DNA from 3 places in the Neobacillus sp. 204 genome. Region 2 is predicted to be linked to each of the others. Evidence: riboswitches for the same ligand, from Rfam matches in the RefSeq annotation. Region 2 holds a riboswitch; each other region holds the start of a gene.

Region 1 (2,267 bases), on a different contig from region 2:
CCAATGCAATAACCATCCATTCGAATAATACTACTATTATTCAAGAACTCTATCATATTATTCGTTACGATAAATTTGTTAATCAGGTTTGTGAATACGCCGTGTGGCTTACAGAGCAAACCGAAAATACGGATCTTAGTGAAGTAAGTCCTGTCATTCAACAAGCTATCGGTTATATTAAAGAACATCATCAAGAGAGTATTTCTCTGAATGAAATAGCACAATATTGCTGCTTGAGCCGGCATCATTTTAGTCATTTGTTTACAAAAGAAGTAGGAATTAGTTTAATTGATTATTTAAACCGAATGAGAATTGACATGTCCTTGTCGTATTTAGAAATGACCGATTTACCAATAAGTGAGATTGCTGCCAGAATAGGATTCCATGATGCCAATTATTTTAGCCGCATGTTTAAGAAGTATATGCAGTTTAGCCCTTCAGATTATCGATTAGCAAGAAATTGATCTATTATTATTATCGCTTTACTGTATAAAGGCAGTTTTTTTTACTAATTTACGAAATTGATAGAATTTTACACCATTTTGTATTATGCTTACAGAATACTATCAAATAGATGGTATCGGAAAGCCTGACTCATAGTTCATGCTTTCCATTTAATTGAATACGTGCGAACAGGTTCCTTGAAGCAATGCTCAAGGATGAAAAGGGAAGCTCGGTGCAAATCCGACACGGTCCCGCCACTGTAAAAGGATAATCAGCGCAATGTTTAACGCCACTGATCGATATGATCGGGAAGGTTTGTGCTGGTGATGACCCTTAAGTCAGGAGACCTGCCTGTTTCGACCACACTGAAGACCTACGGGAGATAGGGAGGTGTTAGATGGCTTGCTAATTATAAGACGGGTGACGTATGTCCCACTATATATTAGGCATCTCTAACTTTCTTTTCGATCGTTAGAGATGCCTTTTTTTATTTTAAAAAATCGGGAGGTAATGAGATGAAAAGCAGTAATCTTGGATATCCACGCATTGGGGAAAATCGTGAATGGAAGAAGACTTTAGAAGCGTTTTGGGCAGGAAAGGTAGAAGAGGAAGACTTTCTTCTTCAGATGGAACAGATTCGCCTTCAGCACTTACAAAAGCAAAAGGATAAAGGAATTGATTATATTCCTGTAGGTGATTTTACCCTTTATGATCATATCCTTGATACGGCCGTTATGTTTGGTTTCGTACCAAAAAGGTATGAATATGAGGGAGGAAAAGTGCCGCTCTCCACTTATTTTGCAATGGCTCGAGGCAGCCAGACAGCGGTCGCATCAGAAATGACGAAATGGTTTAACACGAATTATCATTATATAGTTCCAGAACTCACGGGGATCAAACCAACCGTAACCGAAAACAAACCCCTGCTTGCCTATCGTGAGGCGAAGGAAAAACTAGGCATTAACGGAAAGCCAGTCATTGTGGGACCTTATACATTTCTAAAGCTTTCGAAGGGATATGAACAAAAACAATTACCAGCACTTATTTTGCAGATTGTTCCCTTATACGCGCAAATTTTACAGGAGCTTGCGGAAGAAGGGGTAGAATGGGTTCAACTGGATGAACCGACTCTCGTTACATCCATAACAGCTGACGAAATGAAAACTGTCTCTTACATTTACAAACAACTGCAAGAAGCTGCTCCTGAGTTGAAAATCATGCTGCAAACGTATTTTGATTCGGTAGAATATTATTCTGAAGTGATCAATCTTCCAGTTGCCGGGGTTGGTTTGGATTTTGTCCATGGTTTGGAAGGGAATCTACAATCCCTGGCAACGTATGGATTTCCGAAGGATAAGATCCTTGGCGTGGGGTTAATCGATGGGAGGAATATTTGGCGTTCCCAGTTGACGGATAAAGCGAAACTCGTCGAAATCATTACAGGAACTGTTCCAAAAGAGCGGTTGTGGCTGCAGCCATCTTCCAGTTTGCTTCATGTACCAGTTACCCTCAGTCAAGAAACGAATCTTCATCCACTTATTAAGGACGCATTGGCTTTTGCTGATGAAAAATTAGATGAAATTCAATCTCTGGTAAAAAGGGCCCTTCATGGTGAAACAGAGGTTATGAAGGAGTTTAATCAAAGTGAAACCGCACGAAATGATTTGGCTCAGTCTCCGGCGAGAAATCGACTCGAGGTTCAAGAGTCAGTAGCTAGCAGTCTATCACAGGTTGCGAAGCGGCCATCATCATTTGATAAGCGCCGCGAGGACCAACAAGTGTTGGAGCTTCCTTTCCTTCCGACAACTACGATTGGAAGTTTT
Region 2 (2,267 bases):
TGAAAGGCTGCCCCTGCAATAGCAAGAGAAGCCCCGACAAGACCTGATAATATCACTCGAGGTAAACGAATATTTAGGACAATACTCGAATACATGGGGTCAATTGTTTCCAATGAGATAACCCCAAATAACTTAGCAGTGATAATCTTAATAATGGTAAAGATTGGAACGGACACCGTTCCAATTGAAATACCTAATAAGATAGAAAGAACTAGGAAAATCCCCGCTATAATATAGGCAAGATACTTATTATTTAAAAACTTCAGGATAGACAGCCTTCGCAAGATCTTCTACTCCTTCAATAATCCTAGGGCCTGAGCGAGTAACGCGATCAGAATTCACATCGACTACTTGCTTATTTTTTACAGCGTTGACTGTTTCCCAGCCTTTTCTGCTTAAAACTTGCTCCGCCGGATTTTTCACATAGTACCCGTATGTAGTAACGATAACATCTGGATTACGTTTAATCATTGCCTCTTGATCAATTTTAATCCAGCCTTCTTGATCATTTGCGATATTTTCTGCATTAATGACACTAAGCATCTGATCCATAAAAGTATTCTTTCCTGGTGTATAAATTTCTGGAGCAGGTGAAACCTCCACAAATACCTTTTTCTTTTCTTTTATTCCCGCAGCCTTTGCTTTAATTTCGGCCAATTTAGCCTTCATCCCTGTGATCATCTCATCTGCTTTCGCAGTTTCACCGGTAGCTTTTCCAATCATATCAATGGAATCATAGACTTGGTCAAAATTTTGAGCATCATTAACAACTAAAACTGTAATCCCAGCATCTTTTAGCTGCTGGAGTCCCGCCTCAGAGTTGTGCGCAGAAGAGGCATGGGCTAACACTAAATCAGGCTTTAAGGAAATGATTTTTTCTAAGTTAATTTCTTGACCGCCGACTTTTTCCTTTTTTGTTGCAGACTCCGGATAATTATCGAAATCAGACACGCCCACCACTTCTTTATCGAGACCTAATGCAAAAGCAATTTCAGTATTACTTGGGATAAGAGAAACGATCTTTTCAGGTTTCTTTTCGATAATAACTTTGGTTTGGGTTGCATCTGTAATCGTTAGGGGATATGTAATCTCCGCCGTTTTCTTTTCAACGCTGGATTTATTGTCTTCGTTAACCTGGTCTTTCTTTTCAGCACAACCTGCTAGAACTCCTACTGTCAATAATACTACTAACAGCAATGAATACAACTTTTTCATTTTTCTCCCTGCTTTCTGTGAAATATCATCTACGTAACAAAAAATAAATCTGTCTTGTGCTAAACAAGATTAGTTGGATAAAAACAAAAAAACATCTCCACAATGTAATGGAGATGTTGGTGTGATTAGATTCAGGTTACTAGTATTAAGTAAAAAGAGTCTAGCCTTCAACACCTTCCTATCCTCGTAGGTTTATTGGCGCACAAGAATTAGGCAGGTTTCCTGGCTCATGGTCATCGCTTCCTATGCCTTCCCATCGTATTCGACAGTGACACAATATAGGTTGCTCTCATTTACAGTGGCGGGACCGCGTTGGCTTATACCAACTTCCCTTTTAAGCTTAAAATCTACTGACAAGATTTTAGCACCTAATTTTAAAAATATTTTTTGTTAAATTAATTATAGAAAAAGTGGAATGATTTGTATATGTTTTTTTACAATAATTTATTGATCAATACTTCTGCATAAATTTGCCATTTCAATTGCAGCTGTTGCGGCATCCCAACCTTTGTTACCTGCCTTTGTACCAGCCCGCTCTATTGCCTGTTCAATGGAATCGGTTGTTAAAACTCCAAAAATAACCGGAATGCCACTTTTTAGATTGATTGCAGAAACACCCTTTGCCACTTCATTACAAACAAAGTCAAAATGTGGAGTTGATCCGCGAATGACGGTTCCTAGTGTGATCACTGCATCATATTTTTTGCTATTAGCCATTTTTTGCGCGATTAATGAAATCTCAAATGCACCTGGTACCCAAGCAAGATCCACATCCTCCTCACTCACTCCATGTCTCTTAAGTGCATCCTGTGCCCCGCTTAATAATTTACTTGTAATGAATTCATTAAAACGTCCAACTACAATTCCTATCTTTAATCCAGATCCAACTAAATTTCCTTCAAAAATATTTCCCATGAGTATGCCTCCATCAATAGTTTTTGAGTTTTTTAATTAAACTCCCCGTTTAACCAAGTTTTCCTTTTTCACTCGATATTCAACTAAGTCCTTGATTGTAATCATTTTTAGGTTCATCTTTTCAGCAATTTTTTGAA
Region 3 (2,267 bases), on a different contig from region 2:
ACGATCGAATCAATGTAAGAGGTATTTCATCTATGACCGACAAAGAGTATGAAGTAGGCGGCACCACTGCGCTATTAGATGCCATTGGTTTTACTATTCAAAAAATGATTAATGTCCAAAAGAGAACTAGTGAAGCGGAACGGGCCGAAAAAGTGTTATTCGTTATCACAACGGATGGGATGGAAAACGCGAGCCGTGAATTCACAACGAACAAAATCAAAAAAATGGTTCAGCTTCAAAAAGAGAAATTTGGGTGGGAATTCATCTTCCTTGGAGCCAATATCGATGCCCTCTCAACGGCTTCACAATTTGGAATCGATGAGGACTTCGCGGTGGAATACCATGCGGACCAGAAAGGAACTCAATTAAATTATGAAGCGGTCAATGAAGTCGTAAGTAATCTTCGAAGCGGCAAAAAGCTTGATCGAAGCTGGAAAGAAGGCATTGAAAAGGATTATAATCGACGTTCGAGGAATTAAATGCCACAGAGCCGGTTCTTATGCTTGAATTAAAAAAGAGAAACAAAAACTTTACCTACCCTCAAAAAAGAGACTTTAAAAAATACTTGATATATTCTATTTGTTAGACTAGTATGATATTATCTTTGAAAAATATAATATGTTTTTGTTAACAAATCAGTTAAGATGCCCTTTGGGCTTAATAGGGAATCTGGTGAAAAGCCAGAACTGTCCCCGCAACTGTAAGTGTGGACGAAATAGGCAAACCACTGTTTCGTATATTAATAGATATACGAATACGGGAAGGGTCTAAAGTAGGAAGATACACAAGTCAGGAGACCTGTCTTAGCTTTTATAGTTTCGATTTCTTCGGGGGTTGAGAAGATGGAACGTTCGCGACAAAAAGTATAGTTTCTTTAACTTGCTTTCCGCTGACGTTTTATCCGTTCAACAACTGTTGAACGGATTTTTTATTTTTACATGATTCTAAATGATTTTTGATTCTCATCGCTTATGTTAGAAGAAACAGACCTTCTATAAAAATTGAATATGATTAGGATAGGTGCGCATAAAGGAAAGAAATGCGCTTAAAAGGGAAGTACGGTTTAATTCCGTCACGGTACCCGCCACTGTATTGGGGAGTTCATTGCAAATGTCACTGGAATTTTTCGGGAAGACGCAATCGAACGATGAACCTTAGTCAGGAGACCTGCCTCTACCTAATGACTTCATTAACCTACGGGACAATAGGTGGAAGTGCTGATAAATACCTCATTTTCTGTCATTTTGTGTGTATTACTCTGCACCCCTATTTTCATAGGGGTGCTTTTTTTCGTAAAAAAAATAAAAGGAGAGTGTTTTATGACAACCTGGAATTTAAAAGGGACGAAACACCATGTATTAATTTGTAACGGCAGCAGCTGTATGAGAAAGGGAGGGGAAGAGGCTACACAAGCGATTCGAAATGAGATTACTAATTTAGATTTGGAGTCAATCATACATACAACAAGAACACGATGTAATGGAAGATGTAAGGATGCCCCTGTTGCTATCGTTTATCCGGAAGGAACTTGGTATAAGAACGTTACGCCGGAGGTGGGAAGTAATATGGTCCGACAGCATCTGATAGGAGGGGCCTGTCTTAAAGACCATGTCATTTATCAATATAGCCACGAAGGATTTATAGCATCAGAAAGAACGGAATGTATCGAAGGGGTTCTAAAGCCTGTTAAAAAGAGTGTCTAGATTAATAGGTTCTTTATTCAATTTCTGGAAGGAGGAGCAAAAAGAGTGCGAGGGAAACTGTTGGTTATTGGCTTTGGCCCAGGAGATGAAAAACATATCACGGAACGGGCAAAAGAAGCCATTCAAGAAAGTGATATCATCATTGGGTACAAAACGTATGTTGATTTAATTCAGGGATTCATAACGGGGAAGCAAATTATTAGCACGGGAATGACAGAAGAAGTGAGCCGGGCCCAAGAGGCTGTTAAACAGGCCGAGCAGGGTAAGAAGGTAGCGGTGATTTCAAGTGGAGATGCCGGTGTTTATGGAATGGCAGGTCTCGTTTACGAAGTGTTAATTGAAAAAGGCTGGAAAAAAGATTCAGGGGTAGAAATCGAGGTTATCCCTGGAATTTCCGCGATTAACTCCTGTGCAGCACTACTCGGAGCGCCAGTCATGCATGATGCATGTACGATTAGTTTAAGTGACCATTTAACACCGTGGAATTTAATCGAGAAAAGAATCGAAGCGGCGGCTCAGGCGGACTTTGTTATTGCTCTTTACAACCCAAAGAGTGGAAGAAGA

The links. A riboswitch is a leader RNA that binds a small molecule or an ion and turns the genes downstream of it on or off. The one in region 2 is predicted to bind cobalamin.
Region 1: it holds a riboswitch for cobalamin, as region 2 does, so the genes downstream of both, metE (5-methyltetrahydropteroyltriglutamate--homocysteine S-methyltransferase) here and ACJ004_RS12520 (ABC transporter substrate-binding protein) in region 2, are expected to answer to the same signal.
Region 3: it holds a riboswitch for cobalamin, as region 2 does, so the genes downstream of both, ACJ004_RS23520 ((2Fe-2S) ferredoxin domain-containing protein) here and ACJ004_RS12520 (ABC transporter substrate-binding protein) in region 2, are expected to answer to the same signal.

Annotation. Positions count from the first base shown of each region.
Region 1 is NZ_JBJORY010000007.1:126,262-128,528, reverse strand. It holds gene ACJ004_RS15880 (helix-turn-helix domain-containing protein) at 1-464, shown strand, start outside; cobalamin riboswitch at 618-813, shown strand; gene metE (5-methyltetrahydropteroyltriglutamate--homocysteine S-methyltransferase) at 960-2,267, shown strand, end outside.
Region 2 is NZ_JBJORY010000005.1:229,461-231,727, forward strand. It holds gene ACJ004_RS12515 (FecCD family ABC transporter permease) at 1-284, opposite strand, end outside; gene ACJ004_RS12520 (ABC transporter substrate-binding protein) at 250-1,215, opposite strand; cobalamin riboswitch at 1,411-1,602, opposite strand; gene ribH (6,7-dimethyl-8-ribityllumazine synthase) at 1,660-2,130, opposite strand; partial or broken gene ribB (3,4-dihydroxy-2-butanone-4-phosphate synthase) at 2,170-2,267, opposite strand, start outside.
Region 3 is NZ_JBJORY010000013.1:102,916-105,182, reverse strand. It holds gene ACJ004_RS23525 (vWA domain-containing protein) at 1-479, shown strand, start outside; cobalamin riboswitch at 626-820, shown strand; cobalamin riboswitch at 1,002-1,189, shown strand; gene ACJ004_RS23520 ((2Fe-2S) ferredoxin domain-containing protein) at 1,320-1,703, shown strand; gene cobJ (precorrin-3B C(17)-methyltransferase) at 1,749-2,267, shown strand, end outside.